3 regions of the Pseudoduganella sp. GW821-FHT05F09 genome follow, and region 3 is predicted to be linked to each of the others. Evidence: predicted binding sites of a transcription regulator. Region 3 holds the regulator's gene; each other region holds the start of a gene.
What was found. The regulator HrcA, encoded in region 3, represses chaperone genes, less so after heat shock. The targets are predictions, from matches to a motif close to TTAGCACTCNNNNNNNNNGAGTGCTAA.

Region 1 (5,535 bases), on a different contig from region 3:
AATTCGTTTTGCATGCGGCCCATCCTGGTGACGAGCCATTTCGCTGCTTGCTCATATTGGATGATGAGTTTGCCGTGGCGGAAGCGCTTATACACGAACTGTGTAACGAGCCACTACATTCCTGCTAACGAGCAGATCGAGTTATGGTCCCTCAACCTGCAAATTAACCGCGATGAACGATGACAAAAAAGCCCGCAAGGCGAACCTTGCGGGCTTTTTTAGCGATGAACCGGTGCGGTTCGGCGCGGAACGGCTATTACATCATGCCGTCCATGCCGCCCATGCCGCCCATACCACCCATGCCGCCCATGCCGCCGGCTGGCTTGTCTTCGGTGATTTCAGCAACCATGCAGTCGGTGGTCAGCATCAGGCCAGCGATCGACGCTGCGTTTTGCAGTGCCGAACGGGTGACTTTGGCTGGGTCCAGAACGCCCATTTCAACCATGTCGCCGTAGGTGCCGTTGGCGGCGTTGTAGCCGTGGTTGCCCGAACCGGCCAACACTGCTGCAACGACTACCGATGCTTCTTCGCCGGCGTTCTGCACGATCATGCGCAGTGGCTCTTCCATCGCGCGCAGAACGATCTTGATGCCAGCTTCCTGGTCAGGATTGTCGCCTTTGACGGTCAGTTGCGAACGGGCGCGCAGCAGGGCTACGCCGCCGCCTGGCACGATGCCTTCTTCAACCGCAGCGCGGGTGGCGTGCAGTGCATCTTCCACGCGGGCTTTTTTCTCTTTCATTTCAACTTCGGTGGCTGCACCGACTTTGATCACGGCAACGCCGCCAGCCAGCTTGGCTACGCGCTCTTGCAGTTTTTCACGGTCGTAGTCCGAGGTCGCTTCTTCGATCTGTACGCGGATCTGCTTGACGCGCGCTTCGATGTTGGAACCGTCGCCGGCGCCATCGATCACGATGGTGTTTTCCTTGCCGACTTCGATACGCTTGGCCTGGCCCAGTTCCGCCAGGGTGATTTTTTCCAGGGTCAGGCCGATTTCTTCAGCAACAACCTGGCCGCCGGTCAGGACAGCGATGTCTTCCAGCATGGCTTTGCGGCGGTCGCCGAAGCCTGGGGCTTTCACTGCGCAGGTTTTCAGGATGCCGCGGATGTTGTTCACAACCAGGGTGGCCAGCGCTTCGCCTTCGATGTCTTCTGCGATGATCAGCAGCGGACGGCCAGCTTTGGCAACTTGTTCCAGTACCGGCAGCAGGTCACGGATGTTGGAGATTTTCTTGTCGCACAGCAGGACGAATGGATTGTCCAGGATGGCAACTTGCTTCTCTTGGTTGTTGATGAAGTATGGCGACAGGTAGCCGCGGTCGAACTGCATACCTTCAACGATGTCCAGCTCGTCGTTCAGCGACTTGCCGTCTTCCACGGTGATGACGCCTTCCTTGCCCACTTTTTCCATCGCTTCAGCGATGCGCTCGCCGATCGAGTAGTCGGAGTTGGCCGAGATCGCGCCAACCTGGGCGATTTCCTTGGTGGTGGTGCATGGACGGGCCAGGATGGCGATCTGCTCGACGGTGGCAGCAACTGCCTTGTCGATGCCGCGCTTCAGGTCCATCGGGTTCATGCCGGCGGCTACGAACTTCATGCCTTCGCGCACGATGGCCTGGGCCAGCACGGTCGCGGTGGTGGTGCCGTCGCCGGCGTTGTCGCTGGTTTTGGAAGCAACTTCCTTGACCATTTGCGCGCCCATGTTCTGCAGCTTGTCTTTCAGTTCGATTTCTTTGGCGACCGATACGCCGTCCTTGGTAACGGTAGGGGCGCCGAAGGAGCGCTCCAGCACCACGTTACGGCCCTTAGGACCCAGGGTTACTTTGACTGCGTTGGCGAGGATGTTCACGCCTTCAACCATCTTGGCGCGCGCTGCGTCGCCGAATACTACGTCTTTAGCTGCCATGTTCGAATTCTCCTGTGATTACTTGTTAACAACGGCCATGATGTCTTCTTCGCGCATCACCAGCAGCTCGTCGCCGTCGACTTTGACAGCTTGGCCGGAGTATTTGCCGAACAGAACGCGGTCGCCCACTTTCACTTCCAGCGGACGCACTTTGCCGTCGTCCAGCACTTTGCCATTGCCCACAGCCAGGACTTCGCCCTGGTCTGGTTTTTCGGCGGCTGCGTCAGGAATGATCAGGCCGGATGCGGTTTTGGTTTCCTGGTCGAGACGTTTGACGATGACGCGATCGTGCAAAGGGCGAAGGTTCATACAAAACTCCTTTATCAATGGTTGTCGTGCTGAGAGGCCGCGGTCAGATATTTCTGCAGCGCAACCTCGGTATCCTTGTTAGCACTCTCGGCTAACGAGTGCCAATTATAGGGACGCTTATGCCCTATTTCAAGGCGGGTATGAACTTATTTGAATAATCGCCGGCCGTATCGCTACTGTTTGCGCCAGATCAAGGCCGATAGGATGATGCAAAAGACAAGCTTTCAAATAAATCAATGCGGCCTAGACTGAGGACGGTAGCTCAACCATTCGAGGAGACCGTCCATGCTTAAGTCCTATCTAGCCGGAATGCTGCTGGCCGCCGGCCTGCACGCGCCGGCGCAGGCCAGCGAGCCTGTGTTGCACCAGCCGCGCGGCGCGCTGGCCGCGCCTCTGGCCGCCGCGCCCGCGCTGCCGCCCGCGCCGCGTGCCACCGTGATCGAGAACGGGCGCCAGTGCACCGTCATTGACTTCGAGGGCGTCGGCAATCTGGCGGCCATCCCCGTGTTCGACGGCATCTCCTCGCCCGGCTGGCTGGGCATTATCGATGCCGACGCGGGCGGCTCCGGCAACTTCGCGCAGGAGCCGTCGCCGCAAACCATCGCCTTCTGGCTGGGCGGCAATCCCGGCTCGCGCGACATCGTCATGACCAACAAGGCCTCCAAGGTCGAGTTCTTCTATGCCTCCTTCGTCTCCGTCACCATGCAGGCGCTGGACGAGGCGGGCAATGTGCTGGCCACCTCGGTCGGCGCGCCCAATTTCAACCAGGGCACGGGCGACCCCACCGGGCAGTTCAACCGCTGGGATCCGCTGTCGGTGGAGGCGGACGGCAACAAGATCAAGACCGTGCGCGTGACTGGCAACACCAACCAGACCGGCATCGACAACCTGAAGGTGTGCAGCACCATAGGCGTGGAGGCGGTGGAAATGACGCAGGCGATCCAGCAGTACCAGGACCTGGCTGCGCTCAAGGCCAGCCTGGCGGCGAGCCGCGAGCCGCCGGTGCCCGTGGTGGCGGGCAAGACCGGCGTGCTGCGGGTCTACATGCGCAAGGTGGACGCGGTCACGCCCGTGACCATACGCCTGACGGGCCAGGTCAACCAGACCCGCACGGTGACGCTGCAGCCGCAGTGCCAGCCCGAGGACCAGCGCCGCGAGCGCAACGGCTGCAAGGCGGTGAACTTCTACTTCATTCCGCCGGAGGGCAACTGGGACGTCAACATCAAGGTGCTCGACGCCACCAGCAAGGTGCTGGAGGAGCACGACCTGCCGTTCAAGAGCCGCAAGACGGACGCGCTGACGCTGAAGGCGGTGTCGGTGTGCGACGCGAAGAACGCGGCGGGCGCCTGGCTGTGCGCGCCGGCCAATGCGCTGGCCGGCAAGACCACGGTGCTGCGCAAGATCGCGCCCACCAATTCCGTCACCTTGAACGTCACCAACAGCGTGGTGCGGCGCGATACCGCGCTCTATCCCAACGTGGTGAACTGGTGGGTGGCGGCGGCCAAGGACGCCAATGATTTGTTCGGCTTCTTCGATACGCTGGCCGGGCTGGGCGGCGAGCACCGCACCTACTTCGGCATGGTGCGTCCCGCCGTGCCGGGCGGCATAGGCGGCATTGCGCACGGCATTCCCTCGCACGCGGCGCTGGGCCGCACCAGCGCCATCCGGCTGGGCGTGGAGACGGCGCCGGAAGTGGTGGCGCACGAAACCGGCCACACCCTGGGCCTGCGCCACACCAACAACGGCGCGCCGGCCGCAGGCGCCGTGCCGGGCTGCTACAACCTGGCGGTGGACGGCGGCACCGACTGGCCGTTCGCGGACAACCGCATCCAGAGCGCGGCGCGGCTGGAAGTGGGCTTCGACGTCGGCGCGCTCAAGCCGCTGGCGCCGGAGACCACGTTCGACATCATGAGCTACTGCGTGCCGCGCTGGATTTCGCCCTTGCGCTACAAGCGCGCGTTGACGGTGCTGGGCGGCGGCAATGTGGCCGGCGCCAGCTTCGGCGCCGGCGACGAGGCGATGGCGCTGGCCTTGCCCGCTCCAGGTCCCGCGCCCGGTTCCACGCCGAACGCGCTGGTGGACGGCGTGTTCTGGACCGTGTCCGGCACCATAGAAGCTGGCGCGGCGGTTTTCGACGCGCTGTTCGACGACGCGCGCCGCGGGCCGGACGACAGCGGCGACGGCAGCCACAGTATCGAGGTGCGCAGCAGCGGCGGTGCGGTGCTGTTCACGCGCCGCTTCACGCCGGCGCAGGCGCAAACGGAAAGCAGCGGCGGCGACGATACCGGTCCGCCCACCTTCTTCGAACTGATACCGTTCAACGCGGCGGCCGCCTCCATCGCGCTGCTCGATCCGTCGGGCGCCACGCTGGGCGTGATTACGCTGGGCGGCAAGGCGCCAGCTGTGGCCATCCAGCAGCCGCTGGGCGGCACGCTGTCCGGCCTGCAGGATATCGTGTGGCAGGTCACGGACCCCGACAGCAGCAGCTTTACTTCCAAGGTCTACTACTCGGCGGACCAGGGCGCCAGCTATGCGCAGATCGGCAAGGTGGAGGGCGCGCTGGACCTGCAGGCCGACTTCGACACGCTGCCCGGCGGGAACGGCAGCGTGCTGCTGAAGGTGGTGGTGTCGGACGGCGTGAACACCGGCAGCGCGACCTCGCCGCCGCTGAGCGTGCCGAAGAAGGCGCCGCAGGATGTGGCGATACTGCAGCCGCCGGACGGCGCGGCCTTTGCGCCGCAGGCATTGGTGGAGCTGGAGGGCAGCGCCTATGACGTCGATGACGGCTTGCTGCAAGGCGCGGCCATCACCTGGACGTCCAGCCTGGACGGGGCGCTGGGCACGGGCACCGTGCTCGGCCTGACTTCGCTGCGCAGCGGCACGCACATGATCACCATGCGCGCCACCGACAAGGACGGCAACACTTCCAGCGCCATGTCCACCGTGCGCGTGGCGGGCGCCGCGCCGGGGCTGGATCTGCTGGTCGCGCCGCTCAACACCCTGCCCACGACCTGCGTGGAAGCGACCATCGTGCCGCACGCCGATCCCGGCGGAGTGGGGCTGGCGCTGGTGGAATACAGCCTGGATGCGGGCGTGAGCTGGCGCAGCGTGCCGCTGAGCCGCCTGCCGTTCAAGTTCCGCGTGCCGGGCAGCGGCTTTATCCACCTGATCGCGCGGGTCTACGACGCGGCCGGGCAGGTGACCGCGCGCGACGCCAAGTTCTTTGTCGACAGCGCCTGCGCGCAAGCCGGTCCGCCGCGCGTGGACGGCGTGCTGGCCGCGAAAGGCGCGGCCCAGCCGGGCGTGCAGTTCGTCGACGTGGC
Region 2 (5,535 bases), on a different contig from region 3:
TTGTTGAGCAGGAAGCCGTAGCCGGGCACGGTGATGCCGCTGCCGCCCCAGGATTCAATGGTGAAGGTGTAGGAGACGATGTTGCCGTCCTTGTCCGACACGGTCAGGTGGGTGGTGTGCGCGCCTTCGGCCAGCAACTTGGACTGGGCCGGGCGCAGCGGCACGCTCTGGTCGTTCTGGAAGGGGTAGGGATCGCCCGCGTCCGCGTGCGCGGCGGCGCGCTGCGGGTTGATCAGCTCGCGGCGGCGCGCGGCGTAATCCTTGCTCATCAGGCCCTGCACCGGCGCTTCCAGGTATTCGGGATCGGCCAGGTAGGCGTTGCGGTCGGCGAAGGCCAGGCGGCTGGCCTCCAGGTACAGGTGCTCGACCTTGTCGCGCGGCATGGACTTGAGGTCGTAGCCTTCCAGGATGTTGAGCGCCTCGGCCACCGCCACGCCGCCGCTGCTGGGCAGGGGCATGCCGTAGATGTCGTAGCCGCGGTAGGTGGAGCGCAGCGGCTGGCGGATGCGCGCCTCGTAGTTGGCCAGGTCGGCCATGGTCATGGCGCCCGCGCGCACCTTGCCGCCGGGATTGTTGACCGTATCGACGATGGCGCGCGCCATCTTGCCTTCATAGAACACCTTGATGCCGCCGGCCGCCAGTTCGCGGTAAGCCTTGGCCAGGTCCGGATTGCGCAACAGGCTGCCTTCCGGCAGCGCCTTGCCGTCCTTCAGATACAGTTTGGCCGTGGCAGGGAACAGCTGGAACTTGGCCTCGTTGGACGCCACCAGGTGCGAGAAATTGGCGTTCACCTTGAAGCCGTCCGCCGCCACCTTGATGGCGGGCTGCAGCACCTTCTTCAGCGGCATGGAGCCGTAGCGCTCCAGCGCCTCGTGCCAGCCGCGCACCGTGCCCGGCACGCCCACCGACATGCCGCTGGCCACGGTCTGCTCGAAGTCCAGCTCCTTGCCGTCCTGCTGGAAGATGGTGGGCTTGAAATTGGCCGGCGCCATTTCGCGGTGGTCGATGGTGATCACGCGCTTGTCCTTGGCCAGGTAGATCATCATGAAACCGCCCCCGCCTATGCCGCAGCTGAAGGGATCGGTCACGCCCAGCGTGGCCGCCGCCGCCACGGCCGCGTCCACCGCGTTGCCGCCCTGGTTCAGGATGGTCATGGCCGACTGCGTGGCCTGCGCGCTGATGGTGGCGGCCGCGCCGCCGGTGCCGGTGGCCACCGGGCTCTTGGCCCAGGCGGCCGGCGCGGCGGCGATGGTGATGATGATGGAGGAAACAAGCAGGGAGGGAAGGGCGCGGCGATGTGGCGAAGTCATGGGCTCTCTTATCGGGGCAATGCGCGCCGGCGTGGCGCGGTGGCTAAGGAATTTCCACCCTTAAGCTTACCCGATAAGTTGGCGCAGGAGCATTTAACGCAGGCGGGTCCGGCGGGTCCACCCCCTCCAGCGTGAAGCGCAGGCCCTGCTGCATGGCGCTGTTGCTGGCGTTCGGCATTTTTTCCGACAGCACAAAGTTGCTGCTGGCGCCGTTGCTGGTTAGCACAAAGCTGTAGCTGATATAGCCCTCCCACACGCACACCGCGCCGGTCTTGCAGCGGCTGTCGTTGATGCGTTCCAGCTTCAGTGTGGCGGCCGGCGTCAGCGCCACGGTCTGGCCGGCGCCCAGCGTATAAGTGGCGCTCTTGCGCGGCGGCGTGGGCGCGGGCGTTGGCGTGCCGCCGCCGTTCTGCGCCACCACGCTGCAAGCGCCGACGATGCCAAAACCGGCAAAGCAAGCCAGTAGACTGATGATTCTGAGCTGCATATTCATTCTCCGGTAGAGACCGAAATATTAGCTAAAACACATCCTGCGTGGCGCACGCTTGCTGTAAAGCAAAAAGGGGTCAGGGTTAATTAAATTGTTGCCAATTTAATTAACCCTGACCCCTTTTTGTGGTGGAGCAAGCCGCTGCGGCAGCCTTACATGTAGGCGGCGAGCGCGCCTTTCATTTTTTTCAGCGCGGCCGCTTCGATCTGGCGGATGCGCTCGGCCGAGACGCCGAACTCGGCGGCCAGCGTGTGCAGCGTGGCGCCGGAGCCGTCGTCATTGGCCAGCCAGCGGGCTTCGACGATGCGGCGCGAACGGGCGTCCAGCTTGCCCAGCGCCGTTTCCAGGCCTTCGGAATGCAGGCGCGTGATTTGCTCGGCTTCCAGCACGCGGGTCGGCTCGCTTTGCTCGGAGGACAGGTAGGCGATGGGCGCGAATTTGTCGTCTTCGTCGTCGGTCGGCGATTCTAGGGCGATGTCGCGGCCGCTCAAACGCGTTTCCATTTCGATCACTTCTTCGCGCTTCACGTCCAGCAGCTTGGCCAGGTTGTCGATCTGGGTCGGCGACATGGCGTCCAGGCCGGTTTTGTGGCTGCGCAGGTTGAAGAACAGCTTGCGCTGGGCCTTGGTGGTGGCCACTTTGACCAGGCGCCAGTTCTTCAGGATGTATTCGTGGATTTCGGCCTTGATCCAGTGCATGGCGTACGACACCAGGCGCACGCCCTGGTCGGCGTCGAAGCGCTTGACCGCTTTCATCAGGCCGATATTGCCTTCCTGGATCAAGTCGGCGTGCGGCAGGCCATAGCCCAGGTAGCCGCGCGCGATCGACACCACCAGGCGCAGGTGCGACAGCACCAGCTCCTGCGCGGCGCCCAGGTCGTTGTTCTCTTTGAGATTGCGGCCGAGACGCTTTTCGTCTTCAGGCGTGAGCATAGGCAGGCGGTTGACCGCCGAAATGTAGGCGTCCAGGTTGCCCAGGTTGCCAGTGAATCCCAGTCCCAACGCCAGTGCATTTTTATTGGTGGGTACCAATGCGGCAGGTGCGGTCATCATAGTCATTTTTGTTTCCTCGCTCGTCGAACATGGAATGTTTCGGATTCTTGCATCTTGCGTGACACATCTTAAACTCAGCTTAATGTTGCTTGTGTGCATGAGTTTAGGCATCAGTTGGACATATATTAGCACTCTCGCTTGGAGAGTGCCAATCGCCAGTTGCAATGCCCCTGATAGCGGTAATGCTATGGGCTGATTCTATTCGATGGCTTTTGGCAAAGGCGTGGCGAAGTGCAGTATGTTTGCGTATCGTCAATATAGCGGAGGGGGCTGGAAGGGACTGTGCGGGAACGCACGTTTGGGCGGGTTAGGGCGCAGCCCGTAACCCGCCAGCTCAGTTCAGGCGGGCCAGATGGCGCTGCACCGACAGCACGGCGCCGACCAGGCCCAGCGCGGCCGACACGGCCAGCAGGCCGGCCATGGGCAGCGGCTCGAGCGGCGCGAGCTGGAATTCGGAGGCGTACAGGCGGGCGAACTCGGCAATGGCCTTGTTCAGCGGCTGCAGCGCCAGCGCCACCGCGCCCAGCGCGGCGCCGCCCGCGCACAGGCCCAGCAGCGCGCCGGTGTAGTAGAAGGGGCGGTGGATGAAGGTGTCGGTGGCGCCGATCAGCTTGGAGACCAGGATTTCCTCGCGCTGGGTCAGCACCTGCAGGCGGATGGTGTTAAAGACCACCGCCACCACCACCGTGCCCAGCGTGGCGGCCAGCAGCAGCAGGGCCAGCTTGAGCACGCCGATCAGCGCGGCCAGGCGCTTCACCCAGGCCGAATCGATCTGCACCGTGTCCACGCCGGGCAGGGTGCGCATCTGCTCGGCCAGCGTGTCCACATCCAGGCCGGCGGCGGCGCTGCGGAAAGCGTCCAGCTTGATGATGTAGCTGTCGGGCAGCGGGTTTTCGCCCAGCGTGGCCAGCACGTCGGACAGGCCGCTCTTGCCTTTCAGCTGGTCCAGCGCCTTTTCGCGCGGCACGAAGATGATTTTGGCGTCCTTCATCAGCTCGCGCAGCGGCGTGGCCAGCGCGGCGGACTGCTCGCGCGCCACGTCCTGCTTCATGAACAGGCTGATTTCGGGATCGACCGACATCTGCTCGGACAGCGGGCGCACATTGTCCAGCAGGGTCAGGCCCATGAAGGGCAGGGCCAGGGCGATGGCCACCACCAGGATGTTGAACAGGAAACTGCCAGGCGCCTTGCGCAGGTGCACCAGGGCGGCGCCCAGCGCGAAGCCGTGTTGACGGAACCAGCTGGTCATGCGGCCACCTCCGCTTGCGCCGCATCCTGCAGCTGGCCTTGCTTGAGGTGGATCACGCGCGCCGCGCCGGCCAGCACGTGGTCGTCATGGGTGGAGATCAGACAGGTCACGCCCACCGAGTGGAAGGCGCGCAGGGCGTCGAGCACGCGGTCGGCGCTGGCGCGGTCCAGGTTGGCGGTGGGCTCGTCGGCCAGGATGATTTGCGGGCGGTTGACGATGGCGCGCGCGATCGACACGCGCTGCTGCTCGCCGCCGGACAGGGCCAGCGGCGCGGCGTTGGCGCGCTCGCCCAGGCCCACTTTGTCGAGCGCGGCGCGGGCGCGCTGCTCGGCCTGCGCGCGCGGCTGGCCGGTGACCATCAGCGGCATCATCACATTGGCCAGGATGGAGCGGTCGGCCAGCAGGCGCTGCTCCTGGAAGATCAGGCCCAGGTTGCGGCGCAAAAAGGGCACGCCGGCGGCCTTGAGCTTGCCGATGTCCTGGCCGTTGACGATGACCTTGCCCGAGCTGGGGCGCTCCATGGCGGCGATCATCTTCAGCAGGGTGGACTTGCCGGCGCCGGACGGGCCGGCCAGGAACACCAGCTCGCCCTTGTTGACCGTGAACGACACGTCGCGCAGCGCGGTGGCGTCGGCCGAGTATTGTTTGCTAACGTGCTGGAATTCGATCATGGGCGTGGGCTGTCCTGTTCGTTTAGCCCAGCAGGGCTTCGACAAATTCGGTGGCGTTGAAGGGCTGCAAGTCCTCGATGCGCTCGCCGATGCCGATGAAGTACACCGGCACAGGGCGCACCCGGGCGATGGCGGCGATGACGCCGCCCTTGGCCGTGCCGTCCAGCTTGGTAATGATGAGGCCGCTCAGTTGCAGCGCGTCGTCGAAGGCCTTCACCTGCGCCAGCGCGTTCTGGCCGGTGTTGCCGTCGATAACCAGCAAGGTCTCGTGCGGCGCGCCTTCCAGGCCCTTGCCCAGTACGCGCTTGACCTTTTTCAGCTCTTCCATCAGGTGCAGCTGGGTCGGCAGGCGGCCGGCCGTGTCTATCATCACCACGTCGATGCCCTTGGCCTTGGCCGACTGCACCGCGTCGTAGGACACGGCGGCCGGATCGCCGGACTCCTGGGAAATAACGGTGACGTTGTTGCGCTGGCCCCAGACCATCAGCTGTTCGCGCGCGGCGGCGCGGAAGGTGTCGCCGGCGGCCAGCAGCACGGACTGGCCGTGGCCTTGCATGTGCTTGGCCAGCTTGCCGATGGTGGTGGTCTTGCCGGCGCCGTTGACGCCGGAAATCATCATCACCAGCGGCTGGTGGCGGCCCAGCTCGAACGGCTTTTGCAGCGGCGCCAGCAGCTCTATCATCAGGGTTTTCAGGGCGGCCTTGACGGCGGCTGCGTCCAGCAGCTTGTCTTCCTTGACCTTGCGCTTGAGGGCGTCGAGCAG
Region 3 (5,535 bases):
ACGGTGCCGCCCGTACTGCCGTTGGTCAGCGTCACCACGGTGTCGTTCAGGATGCTGCCGGCCGTAATGGTGCCGCCTATGGTGTAGGTCTTCTGGGTGCAGATCACGCTGGCCGCAATGGTGGCCGTGCGGCCGGCCGAGCCGGCGCCGTTGACCACGCTGCAGTCCATATTGGCGGGCGGGGTCAGCACCTTGATGTCGTACTCGGTGCCGTAGGAGATGCTGTTGTTGAACTTGAACGTGGTGGCGCCCACCGGTATCGGCAGGGTGTCGCCGCCGTTTTGCAGCACCATGCCGCTGTTGGCGACCGGTTGCGGCACGCCTTGGCTGGTGACGAACACGCCGGCCACGTCGAACGACGCTTTGCCGCCGCAGGCGCTCAGGGCCAGCAGCAGGGCCGCCGCAGCGGTGGTGCGTACAGGAAATGCTTTCATTTTATGCTCCAGGCTTATTTGCAGGTGACGACGACGTCGTGTTTGGCGCCGATCGGCATGATGCCGTTGCCGTTGGCGACGGTGCAAGTCTGGCCGGTTGGCTGCTTGAGCACGCTTACGCCGTAGGGTGCGCCGTTCGCTACCTGGGCAACGAAGGTGAAATCGGTGGTGCCGGGCAGCGGGGCCAGGGTGGCGTCGCCGTTGGCCAGTATCATGCCGCTGCCGGTCAGGCCGCTGATCGAGCCGCCCAGCGGATACGGGTCGGTGCTGCAGCTGATCACCGTGGTGCTGTAGGTGTAGTAGTTGATCTTGTTCTTGTTGCTGCTCGGGGTGCAGACCTGGCCCACCGGGCTTTTGTCGACCTTCACTTCAAACGGCGTGTCCGGGGCCAGCAGGTCGGGGAAGGCGAAGTTGCTCGGGGTGCCGTCAATGACCAGCTGCTTGCCGCCATTGCTCAGGATCAGGCCTGCACGGTTCAGGCCGATGATGCTGCCGCTGACTGGCAGGCTGCCGCTGTCGCTGCCGCCGCAAGCGGCCAGTGCACTGGCCAACACCAAGGCTGCGCCGCAACGCGAGGTCAAACTATTCATAAAACTCTCCAGATACTAAATAAGTACTAAGGTAAGGAAGGCCGGGCCTTGCGGCGGCGGATGCGATAGGCGCATGCGGCGCCTATTTTAGTGCATCCGCCAGCGGCAACTTGTAACAGCTTGTGACTTTGGCATGGCGAAACCGGCTATTGTACTTGTGTCGCGCTGCACACGGAGCGCTTGCCGCTGATCCGGCAGCGGTTTTTTATCGCGCCGTGCCGGTCGTGCACGGTGACGGTCCACTCGCCGGGGCCGCCGCGCTCCATGGCCATGAAGCCGAAACCGCCTATCCAGCTGCTGAATTGCTCGGCCACGGCGCCCGGCGCAGGGCTGACGCCGGCCGGCAGCCGGGCCGGCAGCGGCGCCATGTCCTCGGCGGTGCCGGAGAAGCCGGCCACGAACTGGCTGGGGTGCGCACTGGAGAAGCTGAGCTGCTGCCACAGGTGCACATGGCCCGACAGCAGCACCTGCACGCGCTCGGGCAGCAGCAGGGGATTGAGCGAGCCGAAGCTTTGCTGCAGGCCGGCGTCGCCCAGGTGCCAGTCGAGCTGGCCGTCGGGCTTGAGCTCGGCGCCCACGCCCAGGATGGGGTGGTGGGTCACGGCCAGGTTCCACGGCGCCTGCCGCGACAGTGCGTCCAGGCGGCGGTAGGTGGCGCGGTACTGTTCGTAGCCGGCGTCGCCCGGCTTCAGGCCCTTCCAGGTGGTGGCGGCGGTGTCGGCCACCAGCAGCTGGGCGCCGCCGCCCAGGGGCACGGCGTAGGGATCGCTGTAGTTGCCGGGGGCGTCGCCGGCGTTGTCGCGCGCCGGGTCGATGCAGTCGCGGCCGCTTTGCAGGGGGCGCGGGTCCAGCAGGCGCCACCAGCCCTGGCCGGCGCGCTCGCAGCTTTCGTGGTTGCCGCGCGCCACCACCCAGGGTGCGGCGGCCAGCAGCGCCGCGCCGGGACGGAAGAAGTCCTCGCGCCAGGTGTCCCAGCCGTAGCCGTGCGGGCTGCCGGCGCAGCCGGCCTGGCCGGCCGGGCAGGGCGATTCGCGGTAGTGGTAGTCGCCCACGTGCACCACCAGGTCGGGCTGCCACGCGGCGGCTGCGGCGGCCACGGCGGCGAAGGGATAGGCTTGTGGGTCGTTGCAGTCCTGGTATTCATTGCCGCTCTTCTTCAGGCGGCAGCCGGTGTCGCCGATGACGACGATGCGGCGCGGTTCGGCGCGCGGCAGCGGCAGGGGCACGGCGTAGCCCGGACCGGGCGCTCCGGCGCTGGTGATGGCGGCGCTGGCGGCGCCGGGCGGCAGCGCCGCTTCGCACACGCGCAGCGGGAAGGCCGAGGGCTGCGCGCCTTCCTTGACGGCGTTGGCGCGCAGCGGCAGCGTGGCGGGCGCGGCGCGCAGCGCCATGGGGCGGCTGGCGCCGTCCACCACGATGGCGGGGCAGGCGGGCGCGTCCAGCACCACGCGCGCCACGGCGCCGCCATCGCCCATCAGCACATAGGCGGCAAAGCCGTCCGGCAAGGGCTGCGGGGCCTTGTCTGGACTCTGGACCAGGGGGCCGGCGCAGGCGGCCAGCAAGGCCAATGGCGCCAATAAGAAGGGGGCGGACAGTTTGGACAAGGGGCGCTCCGTGTGGACAATCCATTAATTTAACATGCTCCCCCAGCCGCCGCAGCCGTGCGACAATATCGGCATGACAGCCCGCCCGCCCCTGAAAGCCATTCTGTTCGATCTGGACGATACCTTGTGGCCGATCGCGCCCGTGATCGCCCAGGCCGAGGTGACGCTGCACGCCTGGCTGGCCGAGCACGCGCCGCGCGTGGCGCAGCAATTCACCATCGAGGAGCTGCGCGCGCGCCGCATGGCGCTGCTGGCGGAACGCCCCGAACTGCACGTGGACCTGGCCAGCCTGCGCCGCGCCGGCCTGCAGGCCGCGTTTGCCGAGCTGGGCGAGGACGAGCGCCACCTGGACGGCGCTATGCGCCACTTTTCGGCCGCGCGCAACGCCGTCAAGCTGTACGACGACGTGCTGCCCGGCCTGCTCAAGCTGAAGCAGCGCCTGGTGCTTGGCACCATCACCAACGGCAACGCGGACCTTGAAGTTGTCGGCATGGCCCACCATTTCAAGGTGTCGCTGGCGGCCGCGCATTTCGGCCGCGCCAAGCCGGACCCGGACATTTTCCTGGCCGCCTGCGCGGCGCTGAATGTGGCCCCGGCCGAGGCGGTCTACGTGGGCGACGATTTGAAACTGGACGTGGACGGGGCGCAGCGCGCCGGCCTGCGCGCGGTGTGGATGAACCGCAGCGGCAGCGACGCCCACCTGGCCGCCGGCATTGCGCCGGACGCCATCTGCGCCACCTTTGACGAACTTCTGGACTGGCTGGAAAACCAGCTTGCATATTGATGCCCTGCCTGCGCGCGTCTGCGTGCATAATAAGACCATGCAACTCGATATCCGTGCCCAAACCCTGCTCAAAGCGCTCGTGGAGCGCTACATCGCCGACGGCCAGCCGGTAGGCTCGCGCGCGCTGTCGAAAATTTCAGGGCTGGACCTGTCCCCGGCCACCATCCGCAACATCATGGCGGACCTGGAGGAACTGGGCTATGTGTCCAGTCCGCACACCTCGGCCGGGCGCATCCCCACGCCGCGCGGCTACCGCATCTTCGTCGACACGCTGCTGACGGTGCAGCACATCGACGAGAGCTCGGTGGAGGCGCGCATGCGCCTGCCCAGCCAGCAGCCGCAAAAGCTGATCGCCAACGCGGCGCAGATGCTGTCCTCGCTGTCCCAGTTTGCCGGGGTGGTGATGGCGCCGCGCCACGAGTCGGTGTTCCAGCAGATCGAATTCCTGCGCCTGTCGGAAAAGCGCATCTTGCTGGTCATCGTCAGCCCGGCGGGCGACGTGCAGAACCGCATGCTGCTGACCGACGTGGACTACACGCCGGCCCAGCTGGTGCAGTCGGCCAACTACATCAACCAGCACTACAGCGGCCTGGCGCTGGAGGACGTGCGCGGACGCATGCAGGGCGAGCTGCGCCAGTTGCAGAACGACATGGGCCGCCTGATGCAGGCGGCGGTGGAGGCCGGCAGCGAGGCCATGGCCGGCAGCACCGACGATATGGTGATTTCCGGCGAGCGCAACCTGCTGTCGGTGAGCGACCTGTCCTCGAACATGACGTCGCTGCGCCAGATGTTCGACATGTTCGAGCAGAAGACCGGGCTGATGCAGCTGCTGGACGTGTCCAGCAAGGCCTCCGGCGTGCAGATTTACATCGGCGGCGAGTCCAACCTGGTGCCGATGGATGAAATGAGCGTGGTGACGGCGCCGTATGAAGCCAACGGCAAGATCGTCGGCACGCTGGGCGTGATCGGGCCGACGCGCATGGCGTATGAGCGGGTGATACCGATCGTGGATATTACCGCCAAGCTGCTCTCGAATGCCTTGAGCAACCATTGATTGGCGGGTTGCCTTGGCTTATTGCTTGTGCGGGCACTCGGTCTTGACGCAGTTGCCGTAGATGGCCAGCGCGTGTTCGGCGATCTTGAAACCGCGCGCTTCGGCGATGCTTTGCTGGCGGTGCTCGATTTCCTCGTCGAAGAATTCTTCCACGCGGCCGCAGTCCAGGCACACCAGATGGTCGTGGTGCGAGCCGGCGTTCAGTTCGAAGATGGCCTTGCCGGTCTCGAAATGGTTGCGGTTCAGCAGGCCGGCCTGCTCAAATTGGGTCAGCACACGGTAAACCGTTGCCAGGCCAACATCCATATTGTCCGCCAGCAGGATCTTGTAAACATCCTCCGCAGTCAGGTGGCGCACCGGGCTATTCTGGAAAATGTCGAGGATCTTCAGGCGCGGTAAAGTCGCTTTCAGGCCGCTTGCCTTCAGGTCGGTTGGGTTGTTGCTCATGTTTCTTACTCGTGTGTGGGACAATGTGCTTTATCATATAGTGTTTTGGCACTTCCGCTCAATCGATTTGAGGTCATTTATGCGCATCACCCAGGCTATACCGCAGTCCATGTTGCACAGTATGAAACGCCGCACGCCCCGCGTGGCGGGCGCGATTTGCCTCGCGCTGGCCGTTACCGGCTGCGCATCGCTCAGCACGCTGGGCGAGAAGAAGGCGGATCTGAAAGTCGAAGACAATGCGGTCGTGGCCGGCAAAGGCGCCCAGGTCCGCAGCATTTCGCAGCTGCAGAAGTTCATGTGGTTCTTCTCGCCTTACCGTCCGGACATTCAGCAGGGCAACTTCATTTCCCAGGAAATGCTGCAGCAGCTCAAGCAGGGCCAGACCCGCGACCAGGTGCGCTTCATCCTCGGCACGCCTTTGCTGCAAGACATCTTCCACGCGGACCGCTGGGATTACCCCTTCCGCCTGGCGCGCGGCAATGGCGAGACCATAGACAGCACCGTGGTGGTGTATTTCAAGGATGGCAAAGTGGACCGCTTCGAAGGCGGCAACCTGCCCACCGAACAGGAATACATCGCGCTGATCGCCGGTCCCGCCAAGAACGCCAAGCAGGCGCTGAAG

Region 1: the regulator HrcA is predicted to act here: its motif matches at 2,291-2,317, upstream of groES (co-chaperone GroES).
Region 2: the regulator HrcA is predicted to act here: its motif matches at 2,978-3,004, upstream of rpoH (RNA polymerase sigma factor RpoH).

Annotation. Positions count from the first base shown of each region.
Region 1 is NZ_JBWKSD010000009.1:137,650-143,184, reverse strand. Features, by position in the region: gene AC07S4_RS25660 (DUF7684 family protein) at 1-128, shown strand, start outside; gene groL (chaperonin GroEL) at 257-1,903, opposite strand; gene groES (co-chaperone GroES) at 1,922-2,212, opposite strand; gene AC07S4_RS25645 (hypothetical protein) at 2,498-5,535, shown strand, end outside.
Region 2 is NZ_JBWKSD010000002.1:775,228-780,762, reverse strand. Features, by position in the region: gene ggt (gamma-glutamyltransferase) at 1-1,310, opposite strand, end outside; gene AC07S4_RS08755 (hypothetical protein) at 1,354-1,797, opposite strand; gene rpoH (RNA polymerase sigma factor RpoH) at 1,953-2,852, opposite strand; gene ftsX (permease-like cell division protein FtsX) at 3,187-4,101, opposite strand; gene AC07S4_RS08740 (cell division ATP-binding protein FtsE) at 4,098-4,772, opposite strand; gene ftsY (signal recognition particle-docking protein FtsY) at 4,795-5,535, opposite strand, start outside.
Region 3 is NZ_JBWKSD010000003.1:155,965-161,499, forward strand. Features, by position in the region: gene AC07S4_RS10495 (hypothetical protein) at 1-434, opposite strand, end outside; gene AC07S4_RS10500 (hypothetical protein) at 449-1,024, opposite strand; gene AC07S4_RS10505 (metallophosphoesterase family protein) at 1,171-2,628, opposite strand; gene AC07S4_RS10510 (HAD family hydrolase) at 2,702-3,412, shown strand; gene hrcA (heat-inducible transcriptional repressor HrcA) at 3,450-4,466, shown strand; gene fur (ferric iron uptake transcriptional regulator) at 4,485-4,913, opposite strand; gene AC07S4_RS10525 (outer membrane protein assembly factor BamE) at 5,035-5,535, shown strand, end outside.